One region of the Paraburkholderia sp. D1E genome, then DNA from elsewhere that is predicted to be linked to it. Evidence: riboswitches for the same ligand, from Rfam matches in the RefSeq annotation. Region 1 holds a riboswitch; each other region holds the start of a gene.
What was found. Region 1 has a riboswitch for cobalamin ahead of cobW (cobalamin biosynthesis protein CobW). Riboswitches for the same ligand answer to the same signal wherever they lie in the genome.
Positions count from the first base shown of each region.

Region 2: linked by a shared signal. The riboswitch ahead of ACUN0E_RS14580 (precorrin-3B synthase) and the one ahead of cobW (cobalamin biosynthesis protein CobW) in region 1 are both predicted to bind cobalamin.
Region 3: linked by a shared signal. The riboswitch ahead of ACUN0E_RS07515 (CbtB domain-containing protein) and the one ahead of cobW (cobalamin biosynthesis protein CobW) in region 1 are both predicted to bind cobalamin.
Region 4: linked by a shared signal. The riboswitch ahead of ACUN0E_RS37435 (TonB-dependent receptor domain-containing protein) and the one ahead of cobW (cobalamin biosynthesis protein CobW) in region 1 are both predicted to bind cobalamin.

Region 1 covers NZ_JBQYMB010000001.1:2,880,664-2,885,166, forward strand. The annotation lists gene ACUN0E_RS13020 (cobalamin biosynthesis protein) at 1-215, opposite strand, end outside; gene cobA (uroporphyrinogen-III C-methyltransferase) at 212-973, opposite strand; cobalamin riboswitch at 1,198-1,425, opposite strand; cobalamin riboswitch at 1,505-1,784, shown strand; gene cobW (cobalamin biosynthesis protein CobW) at 1,980-3,080, shown strand; gene cobN (cobaltochelatase subunit CobN) at 3,087-4,503, shown strand, end outside.
Region 2 covers NZ_JBQYMB010000001.1:3,234,876-3,239,378, reverse strand. The annotation lists gene ACUN0E_RS14590 (precorrin-2 C(20)-methyltransferase) at 1-2, opposite strand, end outside; gene ACUN0E_RS14585 (precorrin-8X methylmutase) at 3-629, opposite strand; gene ACUN0E_RS14580 (precorrin-3B synthase) at 622-2,175, opposite strand; cobalamin riboswitch at 2,259-2,437, opposite strand; gene cbiE (precorrin-6y C5,15-methyltransferase (decarboxylating) subunit CbiE) at 2,522-3,745, shown strand; gene ACUN0E_RS14570 (cobalt-precorrin-5B (C(1))-methyltransferase) at 3,745-4,503, shown strand, end outside.
Region 3 covers NZ_JBQYMB010000001.1:1,619,617-1,624,119, reverse strand. The annotation lists gene ACUN0E_RS07530 (hypothetical protein) at 6-413, opposite strand; gene ACUN0E_RS07525 (Arm DNA-binding domain-containing protein) at 1,014-1,538, opposite strand; gene ACUN0E_RS07520 (CbtA family protein) at 1,563-2,309, opposite strand; gene ACUN0E_RS07515 (CbtB domain-containing protein) at 2,321-2,542, opposite strand; adenosylcobalamin (AdoCbl) riboswitch at 2,596-2,683, opposite strand; gene ACUN0E_RS07510 (histidine phosphatase family protein) at 2,780-3,367, shown strand; gene ACUN0E_RS07505 (hypothetical protein) at 3,424-3,864, opposite strand; gene ACUN0E_RS07500 (alpha/beta hydrolase) at 3,935-4,503, opposite strand, start outside.
Region 4 covers NZ_JBQYMB010000001.1:8,319,170-8,323,672, reverse strand. The annotation lists gene ACUN0E_RS37455 (EVE domain-containing protein) at 1-437, opposite strand, end outside; RNA gene ssrS (6S RNA) at 534-715, opposite strand; gene ACUN0E_RS37445 (cell division protein ZapA) at 826-1,140, opposite strand; gene ACUN0E_RS37440 (ATPase) at 1,137-1,493, opposite strand; cobalamin riboswitch at 1,701-1,957, shown strand; gene ACUN0E_RS37435 (TonB-dependent receptor domain-containing protein) at 2,049-3,944, shown strand; gene ACUN0E_RS37430 (FecCD family ABC transporter permease) at 3,972-4,503, shown strand, end outside.

The DNA.
Region 1 (4,503 bases):
ATCGCCGCAATCTGCGCGCGGCTGAACAGCATCAGCGGCAGGGCATGACGCGCGCAGAATTCGAGCAAGCCGGCTTCGTGGGCTTTGGTGTCGATCGAGGCAACCGTGCTGATTTCATCGAATGTGTGCGAGCCGAGTGTGGCGCGCACGGCCGCTTCAATCTCCTCAGCCGGGCTGTGCAGGCGGCAACCGATGCCGACAGTGAGCGTTTTCATTGCGCGTCCAACCCGCCCACCGTACTGGCATTCACAGCATCCCGCGCCAAAGCCAGCGAAGCCACTCCGCCGATCACCACGATCGCCGGCGATCCGAGTCCGGCACGCGAGACTGTATCCGCGAACTCGCCGAGCCGCGCGAGCACGTGCCGTTGCTCAGGACGCGTCGCCGATTCGATCGCCGCGGACGGCGTATCGGCGCTCATGCCGGCCGCGAGCAACGCGGCGGCAATATCGTTCAGGCGACGCATGCCCATGTAAATCACCAACGTCATCCGCGTGGCGACGAGCGCGGCCCAGTCCGGCTCGCCACTGCCGGCGCCGTGTCCGGTGACGAACACCACGCCTTGCGCGTAATCGCGATGCGTCACAGGAATACCGATTGCCGCGGGCGCTGCAATCCCGGCGGTGATGCCGTTGATCACGTCCACGCTGATGCCCGCGGCATGCAGCGCCTGCTGTTCTTCGCCGCCGCGGCCGAACACGAACGGATCGCCCCCTTTCAAACGCGCGACGCTGCGCCCGGCCTGCACATGTTCGAGCATCTGCGCGACGATGCCGGCCTGCGGTGTCGACGGATGCCCGCCACGTTTGCCGACGTACACGATCTGCGCGTCGGCGCGCGCGAATTGCAGCACGTCGGGGTTCACCAGATCGTCGACCAGCACCACATCGGCTTGCGCCAGGGCGCGCGTTGCCTTGAGCGTCATCAGTTCGACGTCACCGGGGCCTGCGCCGATCAGCCAGGCGCGGCTCATCGCGGCGCGCATGGCGTGCGCCATGTCATGACAAGCGGGAACGGGTGAGACGCGAAGAGGCCCGGGGCGGCAGAAATTGAGGTCATGCGGTGCGACAGGGTACGCGCGACGAAAAACGCTGCTCGCCGCGTTTCCCACGGGAAAACGCCAACGGCCGCGCCACGTCGTGCTTCAGCGCCTTCACATCCGTCCCTCGCGGATTCCGGCGGACGGCAGCGTGACGTTCACTGCCTCCGCGTCTGGCCGGTATCCGGGCTGGCGGCCTCATGCGTTTTGCCTTCCCGTCCAGATTCGTCAGACAGTGGCATCAAAAACGCATGCGCGATGCGAAAGCACCGCAGGTCGCTTACCGTTGCGGGGACAGCACAGGTTGAGCGCAGCGAGCGCGGCCTGTTTCCCGTTTAACTGCACATGCGAACGCATGTGCGGGCACCAAACGCGCGCATACGATAGCACACGGCAGGCCGCGCCGGCACTGCGGAAAGGCCCTGCGGACGCCTGCGTTTCCTTGACGGCACGGGGCGCTCGGCCTAAACTCGCACGCACTTTGGTGCTCGCATGCGCGCTCGTGCGCATGCAGTTAAACGGGAAACAGGGTGCCCACCTGCAATGGATCGGGTCAACCTGTGCTGCCCCCGCAACGGTAAGCGAAAAGCGGTTCCAGGTTGTTTGCCTGGCGCCGCGGAGCCGGCTTCGATGTCCACGCGCAAGGCCGCGTCGGCATATAACCACTGGGCGAGAAACCACTCGCCCGGGAAGGGGAAGCGGCGCTTTCGCCAGCCCGGATACCGGCCAGACTACGAAGAATGACCACCGCGGGGATGCGGCGGCGCGTTCATGACCTCATTCCCGTTTTCTGTTTTCTGTTGCCCCGGCAACGCCGTTGTTCGTCCTCGTGTCTGGTTATTGTCGTGGCTTAGGGCATGCGCCCCGTTTGCACGGCCTATACAGCCAGACGCGCAGGCGCATCGGCGTGCACATGCAACTCCTACGGATGGACCTCACGATGCAAACTCAAATGCGCAAGATCCCCGTCACCATCGTCACGGGCTTTCTCGGCAGCGGCAAGACCACGCTGTTGCGGCACATTCTTCAGCATGCGGGCGGCAAGCGCATCGCGGTGATCGTCAACGAATTCGGCGAACTCGGGATCGACGGGGAAATCCTCAAGGGTTGTGGCATCGGTTGCGATGAAAACGGCGTCGAGACCGAAGGGCAACTGTATGAGCTTGCGAACGGTTGCCTGTGTTGCACCGTGCAGGAAGAGTTTTTCCCGGTGATGGAAAAACTGGTGGAGCGACGCGAGCAGATCGATCACGTGCTGATCGAGACATCCGGTCTCGCGTTGCCGAAGCCGCTGGTGCAGGCGTTCAACTGGCCGCAGATCAAGAACAGCTTTACCGTCGACGCGGTCGTCACCGTAGTCGACGGCCCGGCCACGGCGAGCGGCCAGTTCGCCGACAATCCGGCCGCCGTGGATGCGCAACGCCAGGCCGATCCGAATCTCGACCATGAATCGCCGCTGCATGAGCTGTTCGAAGACCAGTTGTCGGCAGCCGATCTGGTGATTCTGAACAAAACGGATTTGCTCGACGACGCACAGCAAGCTTCTGTCGAAAGTTCGATTCGTGAAGAAATTCCGCCGCAAGTGAAGATCGTGCGCGCGCAGATGGGCCAGCTCGATCTGCATACGTTGCTCGGCCTCGAAACGGCCTCGGAAGAAACGATTCACCTGCGCCACGACCATCACGGTTCGGCCGAAGATGCCGATCACCATCACGACGAATTCGATTCGGTGGTGGTGCATGCGAATGTTTCGTCGCGCGAGACTGTGATCGCCGCGTTGCAAGGGCTCGTCGAAACGAACACGATTTACCGCGTTAAAGGTTTCGCGGCATTGCCGGGCGCCGCGATGCGTCTGGTGATCCAGGGCGTGGGCCGTCGTTTCGATAGTTATTTCGACCGGCGCTGGCAAGCGGGTGAAACGGGCGAGGGCGTGCAAAGCCGCTTCGTGCTGATCGGCGAAGACCTCGACCAGGCCACGCTGCAACAGACATTCGACGCCGCTTTGGGCGCCGTGGCGAACGCCCAACCGCAACAGGCGTAACCGGTCATGCATCTGCTGCGCACTACGCCGGGCGGTTTTGTCGACGATACGCAAGGCGTGATCCGCATCGATCAGCAGCCCGCCGATATCGTGGTGCTCAGCTCCGCCGATACCACGCTGTCGCTGCTGGCGAGCGTGGTGCCTCGTCTGGGCGAGGGTTTTCCGAGCGTACGGCTCGCGAACGTCACGTATTTGCGGCAACCGGCCTCAGTCGATTTCTATGTCGAAGACGTGTTGCAGCATGCGCGTGTCGTAGTGGTCGATCACCTCGGCGGCGAGGCGTACTGGCCGTATGGAATCGAACAGGTGGTCGCGCTCGCCGAGCGCAAGCAGCAGACGCTCGCGATGTTCTCCGGCGATCTTCAGGAAGATCCGAACCTGCTCGCGCGCAGCACTGCCGGCGCCGATCTGTGTCATCAGTTATGGCGCTATCTGCGTGAAGGCGGGCCGCAGAATGCCGAGGCGTTCCTGCGCGCTATCGCGTACCGCTCGCTTGGCTGGGGGCACGAGCCTGCGCCGCCGCGCGCCTTGCCTGCCGCGACGCTCTATTATCCCGAACGCGATACCCCGACGATGGCCGACTGGCAGGCGCGCTGGGTTAAGGGCGCGCCGGTCGCTGCGATTCTGTTCTACAAGGCGCATCTGCAAGCGGCCAACACAGCCGTGTTCGATGCGCTGGTTGATGCGCTCGAAGCACAAGGTCTGAATCCGCTGCCGGTCGCGATTACTTCGCTGAAAGATGCGATGAGCCGCGAAGTCGTGCAGCGGTTGTGTGCGCAACACGATGTCGCCTTGGTGCTGAATACGACTGCATTCGCCGCGTCTGCTATCGACGACCCCGAACCGCTTGCGCTCGCCGGCGACGCTCCGGTGATGCAGGTGATTCTGAGTGGCGGTAACCGCGAGGATTGGGTCAAGGACAATCAAGGCCTCAACTCGCGCGATATCGCCATGCATATCGCGTTGCCGGAAGTGGACGGCCGTATCATCACGCGGGCGATCAGTTTCAAGGGGCTCGCCTATCGTTGTCCGCACACCGAAGTCGATGTGGTCCGCTATCAACCGGACCTCGAACGCGTCGGCTTTCTGGCCGAACTGAGCCGCCGCTGGTGCCGTCTGCGCACACTCGATAACGCGGACAAGAAACTCGCGCTGATTCTCGCCAATTACCCAATGAGCGAAGGGCGTATCGGCAACGGCGTGGGGCTGGATACGCCGGCCTCGGTGGTCGGCATTCTGTCCATGTTGCGCGACGAGGGATACCGCCTCGCAGCATTGCCTGCCGACGGCGACGCCTTGCTGAAGGCGTTGACCGAAGGCGTGACCAACGATCCGGTCGTGCGTGATTTGCGGCCCGCGTTGCAAAGCCTCGCGCTCGACGACTATCTGGTGCATTTCAATGCGTTACCCGCCGAAGCGCGCA
Region 2 (4,503 bases), 350 kb from region 1:
ATTTATTCGACCTCCGTCGCCAGCGCATTCACCGCGGCGGCGGCCATCGCGCTGCCGCCACGTCTGCCGTGAACCACGACATAGGGCACGCCGCGGCTGTCTTCGGCAAGCATCGCTTTCGATTCGGCCGCGCCGACAAAACCCACCGGAAAACCGAGGATCAACGCGGGCTTCGGCGCACCGGCATCGAGCATGTCGAGCAGATGAAAGAGCGCGGTCGGCGCGTTGCCGATCACGACGACACTGCCGGCCAGATGCGGCCGCCACAATTCGAGCGCGGCGGCCGAGCGTGTATTGCGGAGTTCGCGCGCCAATCCGGGCACGTCTTCGTGCGTGAGCGTGCAGATTACTTCGTTGTTCGCGGGCAGTCGCGCGCGCGTGATGCCTTGCGCCACCATGCCGGCGTCGCACAGAATCGGCGCGCCTTGTGCCAGCGCCGTGCGGCCCGCGACGCCTGCGCCTGCAGAAAACTGGAGATCTTTAATGACGTCGACCATCCCGCACGCGTGGATCACGCGCACCGCGAGCTTTTCGAGGTCGGCGGGGATGCGCGAGAGATCGGCCTCCGCACGTATCGTCGCGAAGGATTGGCGATAGATCTCCTGACCGTCGCGAATGTAATCAAGCATCAAAAGGGCTCCGGGCCAGGTGTGCCAATGGGTCGAGCATGTCGGCGGCCTGTTCGATCGTGAGTTGGTGCGCGACACACGAGCCGAAATCCGGCTGGCCGTCGCGTCGATAAAGGTCGTAGATGCCGGGCGCCACGGCCAGCAGCGTGTACGGCGCGCAATGCGCGGCGGCGCATGAGCGCGGGCAGCCGCTCAGATGGACGTCGATGCCCTCGGGCAAGCGATTCGCTAAAAGCAGTGCGTCGGCTTTGGTGTCGGCGAGGCTTTTTGCGCAGCCTGTGGAACCGGCGCAGGCGATCAAGCGTGTAAGAGGCTGCGTGGGATCGCAGGCGAGGCCTAGCGTGTCCATTTCAGCGAGCACGGTGGGTGCTGCATTTGCAGCGACATCGGGCAGCAACACGCTTTGCCAGGGCGTCATGCGCAGCGTGCCGTTGCCTTGCTGTTGCGAGAGCGTGGCGAGGCCGCGCAAGGTGATGGCGTCGAGTCGTCCAAGCGGCGGTTGGCCGCCTACGTGCTGCATCCCCACCACGCGCTGCGCGTGCGCGCCGAGTCGTAGCGTGGCATCGGCAGGCGTGCCGCGTTGCCAGTTTGCGAGCGATGTGTCGCGTGATAGCGGGAAATCGACATACGCTTGAGCGTGCTGCAATAGCGCATCGGCGGAATGCGTGGCAAGCAGATGACGCATGCGCGTGGCATCGGCGGCGGCCAGATCGAGGAACGTGTGCAGCAGTGCACGAACAAGACCAGTGACTTGCGCAGGGAGCACGGCGGCGAGGGCGCCTGTGCTATCCGTGCGGGGGCGTTCCGTGGCGTCACGCGAGTTAGCGTATCCGGCATGCTGGAATGTATCCGTGGCCGCATCGGCTTCAACGGCAATGTTCGCGTTCGCCACTACCGGCGGACACCCCCCCAAACCAACAGCAAACCGCACGCCGTCTTCCGCCTGCGTTGCCGCCAGCCAGACATCATGCGGATGATCGAGCCGCGCAAGGCGCTCACCGCCATCGAGCAGTAGCGCGAATTTGGGCGATAGCGCCGCAAAACGCGCTTCGGTTTGCAGCAAGGTGAGCAGTTCGAGGCTAAGCGGCCGCGTGTCGAACAGCGCAAATGGATCGCGCCCGGCAGTCGGGCTCACCATCACATTGCGCACATCGTCCGCAGCGCCGAATCGAGATGTGTCTGAAGCATCCGCTGAGGTCGCGAGCAGCAAGCGGGAAGCATCCACCGCGCCGGCCGCCCCAATCGGACCTAACCCCGCATCGACTAGCGCCGCGATCAACGCCGCTTCATGCCCGCTTAGCACGCCACGCACCTGCAGATTCGCGCGATTGGTCAACTCGACCACGCCGGCCGCATGCTGCTCACTCACGTCGGCAATCACCACGGCTTGCGCCGCGCTCAGCTCGCCGTCGGGCAATTTGATCCGGCAAATCCCCCCATCGCGTGCGGCGACGATGCGCAGCAGCCCGGGACATGCCGAGGGCCGCAGCGTCTGGGCCGCGTCGGACGAAGCAGTGGAGGGCGAAGCTTGATTCAAGACGGACACCGGGTTTAGCGTCGCGCGACGGCCCGAGCAAGCCGCAAGGCGGCATTGCTGCGGCATCGGTACACCCCGCCCGATGTAGGCTGGCACGAACAGTCTCGCCGGCAGGTCTCCTGGCTGGCAGGTCGTGGTCCGCCGCTGCCTTCCCGGTCGAACCAGTGGCGCGGAGCGCAGGCGGACTCGCTGCATACAGTTGCGGGGGCAGCCACAGTGGCACTGTGTTCCCTCTTCGGCCCCGAAGGGCACCGGCGGCTGTATTATGCCTTTTTTCGAACAGCACAACGAGGCTGGACGCTTTGATCGGCGTGGCACAGCGCAATATTTGAAGATACAGATTGAGGATGGATTCATGCCGGCATGGCTGACCGTAGTGGGCATAGGCGATGACGGCTTCGCCGGCTTGGGGAGGCCTGCGCGGCGTGCTTTGCTGGAGGCGTCGGTGGTCTACGGCGGCGAACGGCATCTGGCGATGCTGCCCGCGCGCCTCGCCGCGCGGCGCGAGACATGGCCGCGGCCGTTCGATCTCGCGCCGTTGCTGGCGGAGCGTACAAGGTCCGTGTGTGTGCTGGCGAGCGGCGATCCGATGCTGTTCGGCGTCGGCGCGACGCTGGCGCGGCAGTTGACGCCAGGTGAGTTGCGGGTGCTGCCCGCGCCTTCATCGTTGTCGCTGGCGGCCGCGCGGCTGGGCTGGCCATTGCAGGATGTCGCGACGGTTTCGCTGGTGGGACGGCCATTGCCGACACTGAATGCTCATTTGCACGACGGCGCGCGCGTTTTCGTGCTGAGCGCCGATGGGCGTACACCCGCAGCACTGGCCGAATTGCTGAATGCGCGTGGTTTCGGCGCGACCCGGATGACCGTGCTGGAGCATTTGGGCGGTGATCTGGAACGGCGCATCGACGGACGCGCGGACCAATGGTCGGCACAGGAAGTGGCGGCGCTGAACCTGATTGCGCTCGAATGCCGTGCAACGGAAGGCGCCCCGCGTTTGCCGCTGACCTCAGGCTTGCCCGACGACGCCTTTCGCCACGACGGTCAGTTGACCAAACGCGACGTCCGCGCGATCACGCTGGCGCGCCTCGCGCCGACACCCGGTGAATTGCTATGGGATGTGGGCGCGGGCAGCGGCTCGATCGGCATCGAATGGATGCGCGCGCACCCGACTTGCCGCGCGATCGCAATCGAAGGGCATGCGGAACGGCAGCGGTTCATCGAACACAATCGCGATGCATTGGGCGTGCCGGGTTTGCAACTGGTGGCCGGTCGCGCGCCCGATGCGCTGGAAGGACTGGCTGTGCCGGATGCCGTGTTCATCGGCGGCGGCGTGACGGTGCCGGGCGTGCTCGACGCCTGTTGGGCGCGTCTGCGCGATGGCGGGCGACTGGTCGCCAATGCGGTCACTTTGCAAGGCGAGGCGGCGCTGGCGGCGTGGCGTGAGCACCATGGCGGCACGCTGACCCGCATCGCGCTTGCCGACGCACAGCCGCTCGGCGGCTTCGATACGTGGCGCCAGGCGTTGCCGATCACGTTGCTGGATGTCACCAAGCCGGCCAACTCCCCACCCCAACCGTAATGCGCGAAGAAACGCCCGAACAATCCGCGCCGCTGCGTAGCGGCTACACGACCGGCAGTTGCGCCACCGCGACGTCGCTGGCGGCTGCGCGTCTGTTGCTAGCGGGTATCGTCAGCGAGGTCGCGGAGATTGTGTTGCCGAAGGGCCAGCATGTGCCGATGCCACTGGTGTTCTGCCGCCAGACCGATGATGGCGCGGAAGCGGGCACCATCAAGGACGCCGGCGACGACCCGGACGTCACGCACGGCGCGATCGTATTCGCCCGTGTGCGGCTGCGGGCCGAACCAGGCGTCATATTCCGGGCAGGGCCTGGCGTTGGCACGGTGACGCGCGCCGGCCTCACGCTGCCGGTCGGCGAACCGGCGATCAATCCCGTGCCGCGCAAGATGATGACCGAGCATCTGAGCGATCTAGCGGCCGAACAGGGATACACCGGCGGTTTCGACGTGACGATCGGCGTCGAAGGCGGCGCGGAACTCGCACTGAAAACGATGAACCCGCGGCTCGGCATTCTCGGCGGTCTGTCGATTCTCGGCACCACCGGCATCGTGCGGCCGTTCTCGTGCTCGGCCTATATTGCATCGATTCATCAGGGTATCGACGTCGCGCGTGCCAACGGTTACGTGCATCTCGCGGCCTGTACCGGCAACGCAAGCGAGGACGCAATGCGCGCGCACTACGGTCTGCCGGATATCGCGCTGATCGAAATGGGCGACTTCGTCGGCGCGGTGCTCAAGCATATGAAGCGCGCGCCGGTC
Region 3 (4,503 bases), 1.3 Mb from region 1:
CTCCCTCAGACACCGTTCGGTGTCGTCCTTGCGCTGGCCGTGACTGTGCACTGCGCTACGAAATGACCGGGATTCTGTGCATCACACATTCCCCTCGGCAAAACCCAATACTTCACGCCGTCGAATTCGACGTGGAACCAGTCCAGACGCGCTTCTTCCGCCGCGCGCTCCCAATTGACATGCGACATCGGCCAGTCGGTGCCGCAGCGTTCCTCGGCCTGCGCCCTGACGTAATCCGCGAACGCGGAGTCCCGCACCAGGACTTCACCCGACCATGCACGTGCCAGCGCATCGCACACGTCGCACTCCAGTTTCTTGAGCGTCGTGAACTCGGGCGTGAACGCCCTGCGGTTCTTCGACTGCGACGCCGGGATAAACCACGTGGCTTTTCGAAGTTGATGTGTGCCCGCCACTGTGCGGCGCAGATTTCATTGATACGCACAAGTGTTGCCAGCGTGATCCAGACGGCCAGTTCATGTTCGCGCGGGATTGGCCTGGCGATATTCCCACGACGAGGCCCGGTATGAAAATCCCACGCGTTACGGATGACCTGAAAGCGGTTGCGCGACTCAATGATCTCGCCATCTTCGAGAACACGCTCGCACCAGTCCTGATAATCCGCAGGCAGCATGCGCTCGATGTCCACGTCCTCAACCGGGTTCACCTCAAAAAGCAGCCTCCAGGGCTTGCGCCTGGCCGCCCACACGAACATCGCATTGGCGTACATGTGCAGCGATATGCCGGTCGAGATTTTCCCTGCGTCGATGAGCGTGCGGACTGCCTGCGAATGTCGCCTGGCGTGATATCAGCAACCCGCGTATCGCCAGAACCCGGCAACAGGTGCAGCTCGAATATCCGACGAACACCTCTGGCCCCGTCCGGTGTATTGTCCACCATTGCCTCGGGATGCCACGCTTCGAACATGGCCTTCACGGTCAGTTGTGATTCCGCATGCTCACGCTCCCGTTCGACCAGTTCCTGCTGTTGCCGTACAACCTGCGCCTTCTCGACTTTCAGCTTGTCCGCGACCAGCCTGCGCTGGCCGGGTCGCCACCGCGTTGTACACGCAGTTTCGTTTCATCAAGCTTCAGCCGGATTGCGGCGAGCGCCACGCGCGGCCACGCTCCAAGTGGCATTTCCCGGGACTCACCCTCGAAGCGGTAGCGATAGCGGACGCTGATTCCCTTCGCTCCGGCATGCACCCGGCCAGACAGGCCGGTGCCGTCGTTCACGACGCGGTCATGATCGGCGGCGCCGAGTTTAAGGAGCGACCCTTTGCTGATTGATTGCGAACGATTTTCCCCACGATATTCCCCACAAAACACCTGCCGTGTCCCGATGATACGGACAACCGGAGGCCGTGCGCCAACAACTAAGTTGTTGAATTCAAACGGAACAGATGTTTGTAGACCTTGTGCGACGCGGGATAACTTTATCCACAGACTTTGTCCATAAGCCTGTGGATAACATCCTGCCAAACGCGCCAAGTGCTTGATGTATTTATATTCTTGCGCGCTGCACGTCGGCGCAACCGTCACGACGGTTGCGCCCGTGTTATGCCATCAAAGGTAAGCGGACTTCGTCGCGCTACCGGTCGCGGGAGCCAACAGTTTGCTCCGCTCAACCAGGGCGCCGAACAGCAGCCCAATGGTCGTCCACATAATCACCTGCATTCCGATTGCCGCGACGCGGAATTTCCACAACAGCACCGCCGGGAAAGCTGCCGGCACTTCGTTGATCGTCGGCATCGACAGTTGCACGGCAGCAATGATCACGACAAACACCACGCCAGCCACGATCGAGCCATTCCACGCGCCCAGCTTCAGCGCCGCACGGCGCCGCACCTTCAGCGAGAACACCAGTGCGACTAGCGAGATCGCGATCATCAGGAAGAACAAACCGGTGCGCGTCCCGATCGTCTCGGGGTCGCCCACCGAGGGTGGATTCGCCGGATATTTGATGTTCGGGACGATCACCAACGCGATAAACGCGCCAAGCGCCAGCCATGCGGACAACGCGCGCGCACTCAGTGCGCCGACGCGGCCGTACGCAAACGCGAACACCAGCGAGAACAGTCCACCGAACGCTGCGCCATACGTCACCACACCCGTCAGCAGCCCGAGCCCCGCTTGCGTATCGCGGCTCACCAGTTCGGGTTCCGGCGCTTCGCCTTTGGCGGCATCGGCCTTTTCCTCGAAGGAGATCGCCTGATCGACTTGAGGCTCGCCCACCAATCTGGCGAAGCCGAACGTGAGCAATCCCGCGGCGATGCCTGCAAGCATCCCGCGTACCAACAATTTACCAACCATGTTCGACTCCGTTAGTGGCAGGGAAAGCCGAGCAGATGGCGGCCGTCGTGCACGAATTCATGCACATACATGCCAGGCACCAGCGAGGTGGCGCCTTCTTCCGCACCAACGAAATAAATCGCGAGCAACAGCAGCAAGCCGCCGAACACGACCCAAGGCAGCAGTTCACGCAGCGGAATCGGTGTGGGTTGGGCGACAGGCTGAGCCGCGGGATCGAAAACAGCGTTGGACATAATGGACATCTCCTGGGGGTAACGCGCCCCGATAGTCGATCGAAAAGGGATGGTGCGAAGCTCAGGTCTGGCTTTCGGCTCGTGAATGCCGATTACAGTGGCGCGACCGCGCCGGGCTCTCACCGGCTTCCGTGCTTCGCAGTGCCGCTATTCTACGCGCTAAACTTTGCCTCTCGGCAACGCAAAGCATGGCTGCATGCGTCCCGCCTTGGGCTGGCCTTTATGGGAATGAACTGAATGGACATACGGCTGTTACTGATCAGCCACGCATCGACCGCGGCGATGCGTGCGGCCCGCTTTCCCGCCGACGATCCGCTCGATGCACGCGGCCTCGCCGAAGCAGGTGCCGCGCGGGCGCGCCTGTCGATTCCGGACGACGCGGCGGTTTTTGTCAGCCCTGCCGTCTGTGCGCGCGATACGGCGTCGGCCTTGGGTCTCAGTGCCGCGGTCCACAAGGGACTGGCGGATCTGGACTACGGCCTATGGCATGGCCGCCGCCTCGCTGATCTCGCGGTCGAGGCGCCACAGGACCTCGGCGCATGGACATACGATCCCGACGCTGCCGCGCATGGCGGCGAGTCATTCAGTCAACTCGTGAAGCGTGTAGGACTGTGGCTCGATACGCTAGACGATGCGTCGAGCGAAGGACCACGCGATACGCAAAATGTGGTCGCCATCACGCACGCGCCAGTGATCCGGGCCGCCCTCGTATGTGCGCTCGCGGCATCGCCCGCCGTGTTTTCGCGCATCGAGATCGCGCCGCTCTCGACGGTCCAGTTGCGACGCTCGCGACGCGGCTGGACATGGTGGCCGGCGTCACAGTAACGGTGACCGCAACGTTTGCCGCGCGCAGACAGCCGATTCAAAACTCATGCGCCCGCTCACTTGCCTGAGACGACCAACCTCAGCTTGTTCGAACCGGCTCGCGTCAACGTGATATCGGTCCGCCTGGCGCGTGTGCCGAGATAAAAGTGCTGACGTCCAGGCGAATTCTGGTCGTGCGTGGCGTCTGGCAGACACGAAGCGATGTCCGCCGCGACGGCCTGCAGCGCATCCGCGCTCGAACCGGCGTCATGGTGCGGCGTCCACGTGCATTGGTAGCTGCCACGGCTCGCCAAACATTGCGCGTCATCGCCGTAGGGTTGTGCAACGCCTTTGCCGTCGTCCGGTGTGAGCGAGGCCAAACCGTCCGGCGCCGCCGCGACGATCCGTTTGAGCGACGCGCACGGGCTAGGCGCATCGTCGGCATTCGCGCTGCATGGCAGCAAGGCGCTCAGCGACACAGCGGCAATCGCTGCAGTAAGCATGATGGTCTTGTTCATGTCGGCGCGGTCCTTCGAAAGGTGGCTCTAGCGTGGTAGCACGGTTCGTGCCCATGGCGCGCCGGAACCGTCAGGAAGCGTCTCCAAATAACGCGGCCAGCCCAGGCGTCGACCCAAAAATCCCCTTCGCATCGTGCCCAACGCCGTCGATCACAAACGTACGATGCTTCGCCGATCCTTCCGGATGCCTGGACGCCATATAGCGCGCATAAGCCAGGCCACGCGCCAGCCGATGCTCGCCCTGGGTCTGCGCAGCGCATGAACGATCGAGTGCAGGATGCTGCGGATCGCAATCCGCGCCGCCGAGCAGCACGGTGACTTCGCGATGCGCATAGCGCGATTCGAGCGCGTCAGCGGAACCAGCGCCCTCTCTACGCGAAGCATAGGCCGGCAAATCCTCGAGTCCATACTTCCAGCGATTAAACGACGGACAGACCGTCGCATCGAAAGCCTCGAACTCGCCGGACGCAGTCGGCCGCATTGCATCGAAGTACACATACGAGGAAGGATTCGCGACCACATAGCGCAGTGCGATTCCGCGCGCGACGAGGGGCGCCTCACCCTGCGCCACCACGGCATAACGCTGCACCACCTGGCCGCCGCCCGAATGCCCGGCGATCACCACCTCGCTCAGCGACG
Region 4 (4,503 bases), 5.4 Mb from region 1:
AAGCGCCATTCGGCTTCGGTCACCGGCGTGATCGACAGGCGGTTGCCTCTGGCGAGCACGCGCATGTCCTTCAATTCCTCATGCTCGCGCAATGCGGAAAGCGGAATCAACGGGATTTTCTTCTTGAACACCACATCGACAAGCAGCCAGCGCGGCGTTTCCTGCGACGGCTTCGGGTCGTAGTAGGGGCTCTTCTTATCGAATTGAGTGGGATCCGGATAGGCAGTAGACGACACCTCCGCGAGTCCCGCAATGCCCGGCTCAGGGCAACTCGAGTGATAGAACAGCACAGCGTCGCCGACCTGCATCATGTCACGCATGAAGTTGCGTGCCTGATAGTTGCGCACGCCGGTCCACGGCAACGTGTGTTGCGGTGCCTGGGCGAGATGGTCGATGCTTGCTTCGTCCGGTTCGGACTTCATTAGCCAGTAGCGCATGAATCGAATTGAACGTTAAAGGTTTGAGAATACAGAAGAAAAACCGAGACCCAAAGAAAAACGGCATCGAACCGAAGTCCGATGCCGCTTTTGAATAAGGTCCCCGCCTTAGCCGCTAGGCCGGCATCCTGAACCGGGGGTTCAGAATTGGTCGCAGTTAGCAGCACTTCGGGTACATCAGACAGAGTGACGCGCACACCCGTGCTACAAATTTCCACAACCGTGCACATGGCATTGGTTCAAGGAATATATGACCTTGGCGAACCAGGCAGGGAGGTCAAACCGATTGAACTCAATTGTTTGCGTGAGTTTTTGCTCATGCATTCCGCTTGAATTCGCAGCCGATCTCAGGACCGGCCACTTGAAATTGTTCGAGACTGCTGGGTGCTTACTGCATGCTGTACTGCTGAATCACCGTACCCAGTTGTTCGTTCATTTGATGCATTGTACGCCGGATTTCTTCGGCGGGAAATGCTTCTCCGTGTCGCACGCTCGTTTGCAGCTTAAGCAGTTCCGATGCCAGCGACAGCGCAGCCATGACGGCAATGCGATCCGTGCCGCGCACGTTGCTGTTGTTGCGGATCTTCGACATCTCGGCGTCGACGCGTGCAACCGCTTCAAGCAGCGCGCCTTCCGTTTCCGGCGAGCAGGCGAGCCGATAGGGCACGCCGAGAATCGATACTTCGATCTGCTTGGTGGTCATGCATTTTCTCCATGGCGGGTGGCGTCGCTCTCCGCTTCGACCTCATGCGGGGCGGCCTCGAGCAGATCGAGCTGATTGTCCGGCTCGCTTTGCGCACGAGCTCGCGGCAGCTTTTCGAGGATCGCATTCAGGCGTACCTGGGCGTCGTCGATCTTTGCCGACAGCGCGTCGCGTTCCGCTTGCAGCGTATCGCGCTCCTCGCGCATCAACGCGAGTTCAGTGCGCGTGGCCTCAGCTTCGGCACGCGTTTGGGCGAGCTGATCTTCGAGCGCGAGCCGCGCTTCATTGTGGCGTTGGCTGATCGTGATCAGCTTGCCGATATTCTGTGAAAGTGTTTCGAGTTCGGTGAGCATCTGCTGCGTCCTCTAAAGACATCGCATTTTAGCGCGGAATGTCGCAGGTTCCGACAATTGTCTCGTTTCGAGACGTAACAACATCGCTTTGTGCAGGCTTTTATCGACCCTATGATGAAAAACGACTCGTGCATCGGACAATAACCTGCACATAACAGAACAGATTGCGCACGGATTAACCATTCTTGACGGACTGGAGGACCGCTCCTAAACTGGCCGCACTTTGGTGCCCGCGCGTGCTTTTCCATAGTGCGCGCAGTTAAACGGGAAGCAGGGTGCGCCGTTCGCCAGAACGCGCAAACCTGCGCTGCCCCCGCAACGGTAAGCGACCGCATACGTCATGCAGGTTGATCCTGATCGCGTGTTTGAAGCTGAACACGCGAGTGTGCCACTGCGCGTCACGCGTGGGAAGGCGGGATCGATGTGTCGCTAGCCCGGATACCGGCCAGAGGGAGAGGATCGCCCCCACGCAAACGTAAAACAGCGCGGGCGCCTCGTTACGCATCGGCCCGCGGGGAAGCGGGCCGCGCACGCTATCAACAGGAATGCCACCCCATGCTGTCCCCTATCGCTCGCGCGGCGTTGCTCGCCTTTGCGAGCCTGCCGCTCGTCGTGCACGCGCAAGCTGCGTCTTCTTCGTCGCCGTCTTCATCTTCTTCTGCCGATTCAGGGGCTGCCGGTTCGTCTCCCGCGGTGTTGTCGCCCGTTGTCGTAACCGCGGAGCGTGGACCGCAACCGCTCGCCGATGCGATCCCGCAGACCACGCTGTTCGATCAGCAGGACATCGCCGATACGACCGCAACCGATTTGCCCGGTCTGCTGCAACTCGCGCCCGGTGCGCAAATCTCGCGCACTGGAGGCCCGGGTTCCACCGCGAGCCTGTTTCTGCGCGGCGCATCGTCGACGCAATCGCTGTTGCTGATCGACGGCGTACGGGTCGATTCGGTGAGTCTCGGCGCGCCGCAACTCGCGCAGATTCCGCTCGACCAGATCGATCACGTCGAAGTCGTGAACGGCAACGTGTCCGCGCTCTACGGCTCCGGCGCGATCGGCGGCGTGGTACAGGTGTTCACGAAAGACGGCGGCGATCATCCGCCGCGCTTCAATTTTTCGGTGGGCTACGGCAGCTATCACACGCAGACGCAGCAGGTGGGCGTGAACGGCGCGCTGGATAAAGACGGCAACACGACCTTCAGCATCTCGCTTGCGCGCTCGAAAGACGACGGCTTCTCCTCGCTCAATCCGGCACAGGCGCCCAATGCGAATCCGAATGCGAACGGCTATCTGAACGAAAGCATCTCGGCTTCGCTGCGCCACAAGTTCAACGACAAATGGGACGCGGGCGTCACCTATCTCCAGTCGAACGGCAATAACAGCTACGACAACGCGTACGGCGTGCCGACCGATCTGAACAATCTGTATAGCAAAGTGCGGCAGGTGTCGGTGTTCGCAAACGGCAAGCTGACCGACTGGTGGACCACGCACTTTGTCGTTTCCGAAGGTGACGACCGCAGCGTGTCGAATACTAACGGCATCTACAACGGCCGCTTCGATACCGACAATCGCCAGTACACGTGGCAAAATGATTTCGCGCTCGCCGCGCAACAGAAACTGCAGGTCGGCTACGAGCATCTGGATCAGAGCCTCGACTCGGATACGTTTGCGGCGCCCGACCGGCATGTTGATTCGGCTTTTGTCGGCTATACGGGGCGCTTCGGGCGCAACCAGATTCAGGCCAATGTGCGGCACGATCAGTATTCCGATTTCGGCGGGGCGAACAGTTACTATCTCGGCTACGGCTTCGACGTCACCGAGCATTGGAAGGCGACTGCAAGCTATTCGGATTCGTTTCGCGCGCCGAGCTTCGACGATCTGTACTATCCGATCAGCGGCAATCCGTCGATCCAGCCGGAGCGCAGTCATTCGATCGAAGCAGCGTTGCAGTACGCGTCGCATGCGCTTGGCGTGATGCGTCTGAGCGCGTTTCAGACGCGTTATTCAAATCTGATCGACTACCAGCAGGTGACGCCCGGCATTTATCTGGCCGAGAACGTCGGCCGTGCGAAGGTGCAGGGGCTCGAAGGGTCGTGGAGCGGCCATGTCGGCAAGACGGATGTGCGCGCGTCGGTGACGCTGCAAAATCCGGTCGACCTCGATAGCGATACCGATCTCGTGCGGCGTGCACGGCGCTTCGCTTCGCTGGCGGTGAACCGCAGCATTGCGGGGTGGCGCGTCGGCGGCGAGTGGATCGTCAGCGGCGCCCGTGAAGATAGCAGCGGCACACTGGGCGGCTACGGTGTGGTGAATCTGTCGGCGCGCTACAACCTCACAAAGGCGTGGTACGTCGCCGCGCAAATCCAGAACCTGTTGAACAAGGACTATGAAACGGCCTATTCGTATAACTCGCCGCGGCGCGGTGCGTATGTCACGGTCGGCTGGCAGCAGCAGTGACGAACATACGTGCGTGAGAAGGCGCTGATGAACCGCAGCTCGAGCCCGATGCCTATCACCACGTTGCGCGTCATGAGCGCGAAGCGCGCAGCCGCGATCTGGCTCGCGCTCGCGGGAATCGCACTGGCTGTGCTGATGGCGTCGCTCGCGCTCGGCAGCGTGTCGCTGGCGCCGGCGCGCGTGCTGGCGGCGCTCGTTCCGTCGCACGGGGCGCATATCGAGTCCGCCGATCTCGCCAGTGAGATCGTGCGCAAGCTGCGCTTGCCGCGCGCGGTCGCGGGCTTCGCATGCGGCGCACTGCTTGCATTGGCGGGTGCGCTGCTGCAAGTGCTGTTGCGCAACCCCTTGGCCGAACCCTACGTGTTAGGCGTGTCGGGCGGCGCGGCGACGTTCGCGCTGGTCGCGATGATCGCCGGTTGCGCGTGGTGGATCGTCGATGCCAGCGCGTTCGCCGGCGCTTTCGTGTCGATCCTGCTGGTGCTTGGCCTTGCGCGCCACGAGTTGTGGCGCGGCGAGCCGCAGGACACGTCGCCGCGTTTGCTGCTGACCGGCGCGGTGA